2 linked regions of the Pleomorphomonas sp. PLEO genome follow. The protein of the gene in region 2 interacts with the protein of the main gene of each other region in a pairwise test. Links are inferred from orthologs where the notes say so. Each region holds a gene or a part of one and is shown on either strand. Other genes may lie near its edges. The genes, in order: mtgA and AB6N07_RS11925.

The links.
Region 1: the proteins of AB6N07_RS11925 (region 2) and mtgA interact in binary tests that used the Escherichia coli proteins (3 or more experiments, as listed by UniProt). The link is inferred for Pleomorphomonas sp. PLEO from one-to-one orthologs.

Annotation. Positions count from the first base shown.
Region 1 is NZ_CP166625.1:893,347-902,050, reverse strand. What follows is about bases 3,544-6,423. They hold mtgA (monofunctional biosynthetic peptidoglycan transglycosylase), read right to left. Parts: upstream 5,416-6,423; coding sequence 4,672-5,415; downstream 3,544-4,671. Other genes in these bases: putA (bifunctional proline dehydrogenase/L-glutamate gamma-semialdehyde dehydrogenase PutA), read right to left, coding at 5,844-6,423; rpmF (50S ribosomal protein L32), read right to left, coding at 4,300-4,482; AB6N07_RS03940 (hypothetical protein), read left to right, coding at 3,743-4,132. Outside these bases: AB6N07_RS03955 (AsmA-like C-terminal region-containing protein), read right to left, coding at 1-917; polyhydroxyalkanoate synthesis repressor PhaR, read left to right, coding at 1,159-1,725; AB6N07_RS03945 (EAL domain-containing protein), read right to left, coding at 1,746-3,497; more of putA, read right to left, coding at 6,424-8,704. UniProt on the Escherichia coli protein: Peptidoglycan polymerase that catalyzes glycan chain elongation from lipid-linked precursors. May play a role in peptidoglycan assembly during cell division in collaboration with other cell division proteins.
Region 2 is NZ_CP166625.1:2,566,972-2,572,006, reverse strand. Bases 2,037-5,035 are described here. They hold AB6N07_RS11925 (peptidoglycan D,D-transpeptidase FtsI family protein), read right to left. Parts: upstream 4,402-5,035; coding sequence 2,671-4,401; downstream 2,037-2,670. Other genes in these bases: rsmH (16S rRNA (cytosine(1402)-N(4))-methyltransferase RsmH), read right to left, coding at 4,772-5,035; AB6N07_RS11920 (hypothetical protein), read right to left, coding at 4,398-4,775; AB6N07_RS11930 (UDP-N-acetylmuramoylalanyl-D-glutamyl-2,6-diaminopimelate--D-alanyl-D-alanine ligase), read right to left, coding at 2,037-2,551. Outside these bases: more of AB6N07_RS11930, read right to left, coding at 1-2,036. UniProt on the Escherichia coli protein: Essential cell division protein that catalyzes cross-linking of the peptidoglycan cell wall at the division septum. Required for localization of FtsN.

The sequences.
Region 1 (8,704 bases), 1.7 Mb from region 2 along the record:
GCAAGGGCAGCCAGAATCGCCAGGGAATTGGACGGTAGTCGCTTGAAATCGGCGTGGAGATCGAGAGAAACCCGCGGGGCGCTGAGGTCGAGGGCGGCCGACAACCGTCCATTGCCGCCGAAGGCGGTGGTCGAGGCATCGACCATTTCGGCCCGGTCTGACGACAGCGTCATGGCGCCGTTGAGCTGGATCGGCCCAGGGGCCGCCGCCAAGGGTCCACCAAGGGCCGCGGCATCCGGCACCGACAGATCGAGGCGACCGGCAAAGCCTCCCCCCGCGAGCCCCCCATCGAGGCCGAGATTGAGAGCCGGCGTGGTGAATTGCACCCGAGCGGCGCCGGCAGAACCGGTTTCCATTGTCAGGGATACCGGCGTGCCGTGAAACATAGCCTTGAGAATGAGGCGATCACCGCCATCGGCGCGGGCGGCTGAAGCCGTGACATCGTCAAGAGCAGCCTCCACCCCACCAACCGAAAGGACAAGCTGCCCGCCCGTGGCCAGGAAATGCCTGTTGGTCGCCCGGCGAGCCAGATTGGCCAGCGCGCCGATCACTTTGGCCGGGTCGAGGTCACCGCCTCCAAGAGAAAGACGCAGCACCGGACGCTCGACCGTCACGCTGCCGAGTTCGGCCGAACCGGACAGGAATGGCAACGGGTTGAGATCAAGCAGGAGTTTATCGGCATGCACTTTGCCGAGGCTGTCCGGTAGCTCGATCTCGACATCGGAGGCGACGACACGCGGCGTTGGCAGCAACTCAAGATCGGCATCGCCGATCTTGACCACCGTGCCCGTCTCGGCCTCGAAGGCGGTGATGGCCGGCGCAACGAACTTGTCGAGAGGAAAGAGCGGCGCCATCGCCAGGCGCAACGCCAGGACGACCAACACCAGCCCCGACAAGGCCGTGACGACGCGAACCATGCCTCCCCGATCCCTCGATGCCTGTTAGGCACGCATCGCACTTCCTCCGAAAAGCGATGCAAGTTTCTACAATACCAGTCCTTTCGGGCTTTGGCACGCTTCTCCGGCTATCCGAAGGGCGAAGCGTTTTGCCGCAGCGCAAAAGGAATAAGTGCAGAGCAAAAGACTTGGCTGCGTCGCACCATTTCTCCTATGCTGGTCGCGCCGCGATCGGGCGCGGCGACGCGGCAAGAGGCTCCCCATGTCCAGGGCGAAGCAGGGCACTGTCATTCGAAAATACGCCAACCGGCGGCTCTATGACACCGGCACCTCCAGCTATGTCACGCTGCAGGATCTCGCCTCCATGGTGCGGGCCAACACCGATTTCGTCGTCATCGACGCCAAAAGCGACGCGGACATTACCCACGAGGTTCTGACACAGATCATTCTCGAGGAAGAGACGCGGGGACCGCATCTGCTGCCCGTCAATTTTCTGCGACAGCTCATCCGTTTTTATGGCGACGAGCTGCAGGCCATGGTGCCTGCCTTCCTGGAGTATTCCATCGGCCAGTTCGCGCGCGAGCAGGGCAAGATGCGCGGCATAGCCGGCGAGGCGCTGGGCGCTTCCACTCTCAGCGAGAAGCTCGGCGAGCAGGTACGGCTCAACGCCGAATCCTTCGAGCGGGCGGTGCGCGCCGTCCTGCCCGGCGAAACGCCCGACGCACCGGCAAGCCCGGCCGAAAGCCGCACCGCCGATATCGACGCATTGCGCGACGAGCTCACGGCCATGCGGCGGCGGCTTGATCGGCTGGCACCGGAAACCGAATAACTCAACACCAATAGGCCGGATCAGGCGGGAGCGACGACGAGCGGTCCACGCAGACAGGTGTCGTCATCAAGCCCTTCGACCAGCGCCGCGCCGGGTCCGGCCCGCAAACGCGGCTCGCCGATAAGCCGCCCCTGGAAGGCGGAGATGCCGAGTTCGGCAAGCAAGGTCGCCGACGCTTCGTCCTGCACGAATTCGGCAACGGTACGGATGCCGAAATGACTGGCGAGCGTGGTGAGCGCCCTGACGAATACGACGGCGTCGGCATCGCGACCGATATCGCGGATGAAAGCGCCGTCGATTTTCAGCCAGTCCGGCTTGATGTCGCGCAGCATCCTCAGCGAGGTGTGACCGGAGCCGAAGTCATCGATGGCGATGCGGCAGCCGATATCGCGTACCGTCGCCACCATGTGCCTGAGATCGTCGATACGCGACAGAGCCGCCGTTTCGGTGATTTCGATGGTCAGCCTTTTCAGCGCATCGCCATCACGGCGGGCACCGGCCAGCAACATGCTGAGCCAAGCCGGGTCGGCCAGCGTTTCCGGCGATACGTTGACGGAGAGCTTAAGCAACGGCGACGCCTGGAGATCGGCCATCACCAGCGTCAGCGCCCGCATGTCGAGCCGCCGGATGAGACCGAGCTTTTCCGCCGCCTCCACATAGGGGCCGCCGGAGACGATCTCTCCCGACGGCAGCGCCAGCCGGCTGAGCGCCTCGTAGTAAATCACCGCCCGATCGTCCGCGCGGGCGATCGGCTGATAGGCCAGGACGAAGCGTTCCTCGGCAAGGCCGCGCTGGATCGCCTCGGCGACTTCGACGTTGCGGCGGCGGAGAGCATCGCGAGCAGCCGAAGGTTCATACAGAGTGATATGGCGATCTAGGTCGCGCCGGGCATCGCCGAGCGCCTCCTCGGCTCGATTGGCCGCCATGGCGCCGGACAGCGCGTGCTGCGGCAGCATGACGGCGCCGATAGCGATATCGGCGCGCACGGCGGCGCCATCGCAATCGATCGCCTCGTCACGCACCGCGTCGCGGAAGCGCTCGGTGGCGATGATCAGCGCGTGCTCGTCGCAGTCGTTGAGGATGGCGCCGAATTTATGCCCGGAAAACGACCCGAAAATATCACCTTGCCGCATCCGGCGCAGGATCCGCTCGCCGGCGACGTCGATCACCCGGTCCCCGGCCTCATAGCCGAAATTGGCGTTAATCCGGCCGATGTCGAGCACGGCGAGGATCAAGAACACCGCCGAGCCCCCATCCGCCTCAAGCGATTTCAGCCGATCGTCAAGGCTCTGGAGTAGCTCGTCACGGTCGAGCCGGCGATCCGGCCCGTAAAGACGAGCCGGTGCCACCGTTTCGCCGCCACGCGGCAGCACACGCACCGTGCCGCGTGCGCCGAGCGCCGGTTGATCAGCCGGACCGAACCAGCTGCCGCTTTCTTCGATGCGCACGCTCTGCGGCTTGCCGCCACGCGGCATCAAGTCATAGACGAGCCGGTAGTCGGGACCGATCCGGTCGGCGGACAGCACGGGCGGTGGCGTCGCGGCGAGCCGTAGCGTCGCCGCTTGCGGCCCGATCAAGCGATGGAGCGCCCGGCCGGAGAGCGGCACCTCATAGGGCGGAAGATCGAACACCTCGCCGGCATTCGGCGACCAGCGCAAGCGGTCTTCGGCATAGTCGTGCTCATAGGCAGCGACACCCGCCGCGGCCATGGCCGCGCTGACCGTGTCCCTGTCCAGCCCGTGCCCATCCGAAGAAACGAGATCGTCATCCATCTGCCGCCGTCCTCGTCGTTTTGGAACACCTACCGCAACGCCCCTCTCACGTGAACCCGCGATTTTTATCATTCGCCATCGACGCATCTCTGAAACGGCTGGCCCACCGACGTATTTTCGGCTGGTGGTCTTGCGCATTAACCTTTTCTTAACCATTCTTGAAGGTGGCGCGATGGTTGCTCCGTATTCCTGACGTCGGTTCACTCTGTGCCGAAACGGCACAGCCCCTTGAAAGGCCTACGATAATGATCGGATCGGTCGGCTCTATCGGCGAAAGCGTCGGCAGCCAGAGCCTCCAAAGGGCGGCGCACCGCGCTTCCGGTCGTTATGTTGAGGCAATCGAAGGCTCGTCGGCCAGCGGTGAGCGCCAACAGTTCGCCATTCTCGATCTCCAAGCCGAACAGCGGGACGAAACACTCCGTCGCCGTTCGTCTACGACGGCCACGGGCAACCCCGCCTCGGCGCCCTTCGTCGCTCAACTCGCCGCCCTTGGTCTCGGCGACGCGGGCACCGGCGAGCGCCGCGTCCGTCGCGATCCGGCGCTGATCGTCGCCCGCGCCGATGCGCTCTATCGCGATGGCTATCGCCGCGTCACCGAGCTAGAGCCGGGATTCTTCGGCACCGCCGAATACTGAGCGGCAAGCAGGAGCCGATTTCGCCTGGAGCCGCGGGAGAGCGTTGCGCCGTCCACAACGCAGGCCTTCATCGACCCATCACACAAAAACAAAAAGGCCGGCGCGATGCACCGGCTCTTTTCAGGTCGATATCCCGGCCGTCGTGGACGGCCGAGCAAATCTGTTTATCAGGCTTCCTTGGGCGCCAGAATCTGGCGGCCGCGGTACATGCCGGTCTTGAGATCGACGTGGTGGGGACGACGCAGCTCGCCCGAGGTCTTGTCTTCGACGTAGGTCGGCTGCTTCAGCGCATCGTGAGACCGACGCATGCCCCGCTTGGACGGCGAGGTCTTTCGCTTGGGAACTGCCATTGTCTTCTACTCCATCGCCCGCTCGTAAAGGGGGAACCGCAATGGCCCACCGTTCGGGCGCGCGGGCGCTCGTTCCTAAAGATGCGGCCTTATACAGACTGGCGCGCCACTTTGCCAGTGCCTGCCGGGAAAAAAGTGGCCTCTCCGTCGCAATCCCGATGGAGAGACGACAGATGGGGCAACCATTCATCACGGAGCAAGACACTCGACATAGGCGCCGGACTGATTGACGCGAAGCTCAATGATGCGCGACAGCGTCTTTTGCGCTCGACTCGGCTTCAAGGGGTTTCGGATGGCCGGATTGGGCAGGGCGGCAGCGATCAGCGCCGCCTCGCGCCGGCTCAGCTTCGAGGCCGACTTCTTGAAGTAATAATGGGCCGCCGCCTCGACACCGTAAACGTTGGGACCGAGCTCGGCGATGTTGAGGTAAATTTCCAGCGTTCGCCGCTTTGACCAGACGAAATCGGCATAGAGAGCGAGCGGAATTTCGAGGCCCTTGCGGAGGTAGGAGCGCGACGGCCACAGGAAGACGTTCTTCACCGTCTGCATGGTGATGGTGCTGGCGCCACGATTGGGACCGCCGTTACGGCTCAGGACCGAGCGAAGCTGCGTCCAGTCGACACCGTCGTGGAAGCAGAATTGCCCATCCTCGCTCATAACCACAGCCTGCTTCATGCTGGGCGCGATATCGTCGAGATCGACCCAATCGCGGCTGTAACCCTGGAAGGTCAGAAGGTCCCACACCATCAGCGTCGAAACGGGCCGAGCGAACAGATAAATCGGCACCAGAACGAAGGGCAGAACGACCACCACCGCGGCGGCGACGGAAAGCCGCTTGAGCCACATCCGCCAGCCAGCTCGCCTCACAGCCGCCGCCTCCTCGTCGTCCGCCACCGGCTCGCCGTCGGCTACCGCCTCGCTGAGATCGCTCATGCCCACCCGCCTGTCCGTTTTCTCATAAACCAACGGGGCTGGCCGGGCAAACAGGGGAAAAGCCAACGGGAAGCGTCCGTCGCTGCGACGGCAAAACCACCCGAGCCTCATTTTCCCAGCGACAAAGCCTCAAAAAGCCGACCAATGCGGCAAATGCTCACAAATTATACAGAGATGCCCCAAATTTAGCATGGCGCGAATTGAGGCAACGTGAGACCTTTTACTTGTGAGCGCTGCTTCGTCGGTCTTCCGTCTGGGTCTTCCTCCTGATCCACGTGGCTCTCCAGCTTTCCTCCCAGAACTCAGGCCGGTAACCCCGGCCTGTTTTTTTGCGCTGTGCCCCGGCGCGCGTCACGACCGGTCGAAAGTGTTCGGAAAGACCGGGACTCACGCCCCGACCTTTCCGAACTCCGCTCTCGTTTTTCTTGTCAGTCGTCGCCCATGGCAACCAGCGTCGCATTGCCGCCGGCCGCCGCCGTGTTGACGGAGACCACCTGCTCCAGCGCGAAGCGGGTAAGATAGTTGGGGCCGCCCGCCTTGGGGCCGGTGCCAGAGAGCCCCGAGCCCCCGAAGGGCTGCGAGCCGACCACCGCTCCGATCATGTTGCGATTGACGTAGACATTGCCGATCGGCAACCGATCGACGATGCGCTTCACCGTCGTCTCGATCCGCGAATGAATGCCGAGCGTCAGGCCATAGCCGCTCGCCGCGATATCCTCGATCACCCTGTCGAGGTCTTTTGCCTTGTAGCGGACGATGTGCAGCACCGGGCCGAACACTTCCCGATCGAGGGCCACAGCCTCGGGTAGCTCGATGAGCGCAGGCGCGAAATAGGTGCCGCCGGCCAGCAAGCCCCCAGGTATCTGGCCGGAAAACAGCACGCCACCCTTGCCTTGCCAAGCCGCCACGTGAACGGCGAGCTTTTCGGCTTGCTCACGATCGATGATCGGGCCGACGTCGGTGTCCGGCCGCCTGGGATCGCCGACCTTGAGTTCAGCCGCCGCCCCTTTGATCAGGGCGACCATGTGATCGGCGACATCCTCCTGCACGAACAGCAGGCGCAGCGCCGAACAGCGCTGACCAGCCGAGCGGAAGGCCGAGGTGACGACGTCGTCGGTCACCTGCTCGCCGAGCGCCGTGGCGTCGACGATCATGGCGTTGAGGCCACCGGTTTCGGCGATCAGCGGCACGATCGGCCCACGCTTGGCGGCAAGCGCCCTGTTGATGGCGAAAGCGGTATCGGTCGAGCCGGTAAAGGCGACGCCGGCGATGCGCGGATCGGCAACCAGCGCCGCGCCGGCCGCGCCGTCGCCGACCAGCAGAGCCAGTGCCGAGGTTGGTACGCCAGCCTCATGCAGCAGACGCACCATCATGGCACCGACAAGCGGCGTCTGCTCGGCGGGCTTTGCCACCACCACATTGCCGGCGGCCAGCGCCGCTGCTGTCTGGCCGACGAAAATCGCCAGCGGGAAGTTCCAGGGAGCAATGGCCGCGAACACGCCACGACCGCGATAGCTGAGCCTGTTTTCCTCGCCGGTCGGACCGGGCATGGCGACTGGCACTTGGAACAGGCGCCGCGCCTCGCTGGCGTAGTAGCGGCAGAAGTCGACCGCCTCGCGCACCTCGGCGACGCCATCGGCCAACGTCTTGCCCGCCTCGAGCGCCAGCACGGCGAGAAAAGCCGGAAGCCGATCCTCAAGAAGGTCGGCCGCCCGCTCCAGCGCGGCGGCGCGCGTCTGGGCCGGCGTTTCAGACCACGAACGGAAGCCGGCGACAGTCGAGGCGACCGCCTGCTTTGCCGTTTCGGCATCTGCATCGACGGCCCGACCGATCTCCGTCTTGCCATCGATCGGCGACAGGAGAACGCGCTGAGGTCCAGTCGCATCCATGCCGTCGATGATCGAAGCGGCGGTCCCGAAATCGCTGCCGGCAGCCGCGATGGCGGTCAGCAGAGGTTCCAGCGCCTGTTCGTCGGCAAGCTCCACGCCGCGGGAATTGCGGCGATCGCCGAACAGATCGGCAGGCAACGGAATACGGGCGTGACGGGCGCGGTCGCCGCCAGCCAATACGTCGGCGGGACGCTTCAGCAAGGTCGATATCTCCACTTTGGAGTCGCCGACAGCGGCGACAAAGGATGAGTTGGCGCCATTTTCCAGAAGGCGGCGAACGAGATAGGCGAGAAGATCCTTGTGGCCACCGACCGGCGCATAAATGCGGCACGGCTGACCATCCCTCTCGGTGACCTCACGGTAGAGCGTATCGCCCATGCCGTGCAGCCGCTGGAATTCGAAATGCCGGTTGGTACCGGCAATCTCCGAAACCTCGGCCACCGTCAGCGCATTGTGCGTCGCGAATTGCGGGTAGAGGCGCGGCCGCGCTTTGAGCATCTTCTCGGCGCAGACGAGATAGGACAGGTCGGTGGAGGCTTTGCGGGTGAAGAGGGGATAATCGTCAAGACCCCGTTCCTGTCCCCGCTTCATCTCGGTGTCCCAATAGGCACCCTTGACGAGACGCACCATGAAGCGACGATTCAGGCTTTCGGCAAGATCGATCATATGGTCGATCACCGCCGGCGCCCGCTTCTGGTAGGCCTGCACGGCAAGGCCGAACCCATCCCACCCGGCAAGCGACGGATCGCTGGTGACAGTGGCGATCACCTCGAGAGACAGCTTCAACCGATCGGCTTCTTCGGCGTCGACGGTGAGGTTGAGATCGTAGGCCTTCGCCGCCCGCGACAGTTCGAGCAGCCTTGGCACGAGCTCGGCCATAACACGCGCGCCGTTCAGCGCCTCGTAGCGCGGATGCAGCGCCGACAGCTTGACCGAAATGCCCGGCCGGGCCGGCAGCGCCTCGGAGCCGGCCGACCGGCCGATCGCTTCGATCGCCATGGCGTAGTCGGCAAAGTACCGTTCCGCATCGGCGGCTGTGCGGGCGCCCTCGCCAAGCATATCGTAGGAGTGGCGATAGCCCTTGCCGGCCAGACCGCGAGCACGGGACAAGGCGGCTTCGATCGAAGTGCCCAGTACGAACTGGTGGCCCATGATCTTCATCGCCTGCCGCGTGGCGGCGCGCACCGGCGGCATGCCCAGACGCTTGACGAGGCCGGTCAGGACATTCTCAGGAGTTTCGCCCGGCTGGAGCACGCGCGTCGTCACGCCGAGCGCCCAGCCGGAGGCCGCCACCAGCCAGGGGTCCTCGCCCTTGCCGTGGAAGCCGAAGGCGGCCGAAGCGAGCTTGTCCTCGATCAGCTTGTCGGCAGTCGCTCCATCGGGCACGCGGAGCAGCGCCT
Region 2 (5,035 bases):
GCCCTTCCACCGACGCCGCTCCGAGCAGCGCGATCGCCGCCCGCATCGAGGTGGGATTGGCGTTGTAGCTCTCGTCGATCAGCCGTGCCGTGCCACCGAACATCGGCAGCACGTGGCGTTTGCCGCGTCCCTTGGGCTGCTTGTGACCTTGGAGGGCCAGCATCGCCCGCATCAGGTCGCCACCGACGATCTTGACGGCGGCCAGCACGGCCAGCGAGTTCTGCGCGATGTGCCGGCCCGGCGCGCCCAGCTTGTAGGCAACGCTGTCGCCGAGGATGTCGGCGGTGATTGTGGTGCAATCCTCTTGCAATGAGCACTTGAGAAGCCGAGCTTCCGCCTCGGGATGTTCGCCGAAGAACACCACCTTGGCGCCATGGGCGCGGGCACGCTCGGCCAGCAGCGATGCGAACTCGCTGTCCCGGTTGAGAATAGCAGTACCGCCCGGTTCCAGGCCGGCGAAGATCTCGGCCTTTGCCTCGGCGATCGCCCTCACCGAAGAGAAATACTCAAGATGCACCGGCGCCACCGTGGTGATGATGGCGACATGCGGCCGAACCATCTTGGTGAGCGGCGTGATCTCGCCAGGGTGGTTCATGCCGATTTCGAATATGCCGTAACGGCTGCCGGTTGGCATGCGGGCGAGCGTCAGCGGCACGCCCCAATGGTTGTTGAAGGAGGCGGCCGAGGCGTGCACCGCGCCCGAGGCGGAAAGTGCTTCGCGCAGCGCTTCCTTGGTCGACGTCTTGCCGACCGACCCCGTGACGGCGATCACCTTGGCGGCGGTGCGCTCGCGCGCCCGGATGCCGAGCCGCCCCAGGCTGGCGAGCACGTCGTCAACCACCACCAGCGGACCGATATCGGCCGGCAGGGACGAGCGCTTTGCCTCAGAAACGACGGCCACCGCCGCGCCCTTCTGAAGCGCCTTTTCCACGAAGTCATGGCCGTCGAAGCGATCGCCAGCGATGGCGAAGAAAGCGCCGCCACGCTCGACGGTGCGGCTGTCGATGGAAATGCTGTCGATGGGCGAAAGAGCACCCTCGACACGGCCTTGCAGCGCCGTGACGAAATCGCCCTCGGGCCACAGCGACCGATCGGACGGCGTCAGACCCGGCGTCGCCAATACCGCCTCGTGGTCGGAATAATGCACCGTCTCGCGGCCGATGATCTGCCCGGTCTCGTGGCCCTTGCCGGCGATCAGGAACACATCGTCCGGGCCGAGCATGGCGATGCCCTGGCGCACCGCCGTCGTCCGATCGCCGATCTCGATGCCGCCGGGGCAGCCGGCCAGCACTTCCGAACGGATGGTCGCCGCGTCCTCGGTGCGCGGATTGTCGTCGGTGACGATGGCGACATCGGCAAGACGGGCGCAGACCTCGCCCATCTGCGGCCGCTTGCCCTTGTCGCGGTCGCCACCGGCGCCAAAGGCGACGACGAGACGGCCGACGGTAAATGGCCTCAGCGTCTGGAGCGCCACTTCGAGGGCGGCCGGCGTATGCGCGAAATCGACAAACACCGGCGCTTGCGACGGTGCGTAGCCGACCAGTTCAAGCCGCCCCTTGGCACCCTTGATGCCGTCGAGCGCATCGAGCGCGTCGGAGAGCGACACCGAACCTTCGGCGGACGCCAGCGCCGCGGCAACCAGCGCATTCGACACCTGGAAGGCGCCGACCAGCGGAATGCGGACCGGCCGAGGTCCATCACCGATATCGACGGTGGCGACCTGTGCCCAACCGTCGCGGGCGACGTCGAGAATGCGGATGCGGTTGCCAGCGGCTCCGACCGTCTGAAGATCGAGGCCGCAGATGCGAGCGGCCGAGGCGAATGCCTCGCCGTAGACATCGTCGAGATTGACGACGGCGCCGGAGCCGGGATGCAGGATGGTGTCGAACAGCCGCATCTTGGCGGCCATGTAGGCTTCCATCGTGCCGTGATAGTCGAGATGGTCGCGCGACAGGTTGGTGAAGGCGCCGGCCGCCACTTCGACGCCATCGAGCCGGCGCTGAATGAGGCCGTGCGAGGAGGCTTCCATCGCCACATGATCGATGCCGTCGGCTGCAAGATCGTGCAGCGTCCGGTGCAGCGTCACCGCGTCGGGCGTCGTCATGTTGCCGTAAGCGTTGCCGGCCTTGGTCGTCACGCCGACGGTGCCGATCGATGCCGCTTCGTAACCAGCCGAAAGCCAGATCTGGCGAACGAAGGCGGCAACCGATGTCTTGCCGTTGGTGCCGGTCACCGCCACCACCGTCTTCGGCTGCGGTCCGTAGAAGCGGGCGAGCATGCGGGCGAAGCGGCGGGCGGGATCGGGATCGCGCAGCACCGGCACGCTGAGGCCGGCAGGCAGCTCATCCTCGGTGTCGGCGAGCACCACCGCCGCGCCCTTCTCGATGGCCTGGGGAATGAAGTCGATGCCCTTGGCGCGGGTGCCGGGCAATGCCACGAAAAGCGAACCGGGAACAACCTCACGGCTATCGGCGGTGACGCCGGTGATCGATATACGGCGCAAGGCCGGATCGAGCGTGAGGATATCGGGCGCAAGTTCGGCGAGCTTCATCTGTCCGTCCATATTTGAATCGCAAGACGCCGCACACTGTCCTCGATTTGCGATCGAAATGAGGACAACTCACTCTTTCCACACCGCCCCTCGCCACCCGCCCGGCAAAGGCGGCGGCGTCAGTAGGCGGCCATCAGCGGCACGTCGACATCATCGAAGCGCGGTTCGACGTTCAGCATCGGCGCGATCCGGCCGATGATATTGCCGGCCGTCGGCCCGGCATTCATACCCGCGGTGGCCGGCAGGCCGGGCCGCTCGGGGTTGGGCTCGTCGAGAACCACCAGCACGAGATATTGCGGGTCGTCGATCGGGAAGGTGGCGACAAAGGCGTTGAAGCGCTTGTCGTTGGAGTAGCGGCCATTTACGACCTTTTCGGCGGTGCCGGTCTTGCCGCCGATGCGGTAGCCGGGAATGTCGGCCGACTTGCCCGAACCGCCGGGCGCCAGCACGTTGAGGCGCATCAGGTAGCGCATCTGCTCGGAGGTCGACTGCTTCAGCACCCGCTTGCCGATCAGGCGCGCCTCCTCCTCGGTGCGCGGGAAGAAGGTCGGCGGAATGAGGATGCCGCCGTTCATCACCGCGCTCGCCGCCGTGGCGGTGGCCAGCGGCGACACCGAGATGCCGTGACCGAAGGACACGGTGACGGTGACGAGGTCGGACCAGCGCTTGGGCAGGATCGGCCGGGCGATCTCCGGCAGTTCGGTCGGCACCTTATCCATCAGCCCCAAACGTTTCAGGAACTCCTGCTGCCCCTCTGAGCCGACCTTCAGCGCCTCGCGGCCTGTACCGACGTTGGACGAGTAGATGAAGATCTCCGGCACGGTCAGCACGCGGTGCTTGCCATGGAAGTCGTGGATGGTGAAGCCACCGATGTTGAGGCTCTGGGTGGCGTCGAAGCTGTCGGTGAGCTTCACCTTGCCCGAATCGAGCGCCATCGAGGTGGCGAATATCTTGAAGGTCGACCCCATCTCGTACACCGCAGCCGAGGCGCGGTTCATGTTGTTGGGATCAAGCGCTTCGACCGGGTTCATCGGGTCGTAGTCGGGCGCCGACGTCATGCCGAGCACTTCGCCCGTCTTGACGTTGAGCACCACGGCAGCCGACGATTTCGCCGTATAGCGCTGCATCGCCGCCGTGATCTCGTCGTGCAGCACCTGCTGCACGCGCAAGTCGACGGACAAGCGGATCGGCTCGAGATTGTTCGAGGCCATGCCCGCCTTCTGCAGATCGCCGAGCCATTGGTCGTCAATGTATTTCTCGATGCCGGCGATGCCCTGATTGTCGATGTTGACGTGGCCAGTGACGTAGGCAACCGTCCGGCCCGACGGATAGAAGCGCTTGTTTTCAGTCAGGAAACCGATACCCGGAATGCCAAGGCCATGCACGGCCGCCTGCTGGGTCGGCGTGATTTCGCGCTTCAGCCAGACGAAGCCCTGCTTGGAGGCGAGGCGCTGGCGCACCGCATCGGTGCCGAGATCGGGGAAGACGGTGGCGAGCTGCTCGGTCGCCTCGTCCGGATCGACGATGCGGCGCGGCTCGGCATACAGCGAAGCGAACTTGATGTCGGTCGCCAGAATCTCGCCGTTACGGTCGAGAATATCGGGACGGGCCGCCGACACCGCCGCCTGGGCATTGCCGAGCGTTACCGATTCCTGCGGCAGGCTGACGCCCATCTCAACCAGACGGCCGATGATGGTGCCGTAGACAAGAATGAAGCAAGCCGAGGTGAGGAAAAGCCGGCTGCGCATGGTATCGCCCGCGCCGCGCCGCGCGGACGCACGAAAATCCTGGCCGGCGGTGACTGCCGTCGGCTCGGCGGACTTTCGGAACGGACCAAACCGGAAATTCATTGTACCCGTCTCGTATTATCTTGGATTTGTGGCAGGACCGCCGAGCCGTCCGCCGACTGCTCGGTCGGCAGACCAACCGGCGGCACCACGGGCTTGGCCGGAATGTCGGCCAGCGTGCCGATATGATTGGAGGACATCGGGGTCAGGTTCAGAATGTCCTGATGCCGCGCGAGAAGATCGTTCATGCGGGCCGGCCGCGTCAGCAGCGCCCATTCAGCCTTGAGCAGCGAGATGTCCTCACGCGCCTGGACGATTTCCGCCTGCTTCTTGTTGATGTTCTCGGCGGCAATCTCCGCCTCGTATTTCATGTCGTAGACGGCGGCCGCCGACAGCACCATCAGGAACACCAGGAGGGCGTTGATATAGCGGGTCATGGCCTGTCCCTAAAAAGGCTGGGAACGCCGAGCGCGTCCCGGTCGATCGACCGGGACGGCGCTTCGGTGCGAATGCCGAACCTGAGCTTGGCCGAGCGGGCGCGTGGGTTGACGGCGAGTTCCGCCTCACCGGCATCGATCGGCTGCCGACCCTCAAGGTGGAAAGTGGCGGGCGGCACCGTCGCCTCCGGCAAATGGCGCGAACCGCCAGCCCGCTCGCGCGAACGGTCGGCGAAGAAGCGCTTGACGATGCGATCCTC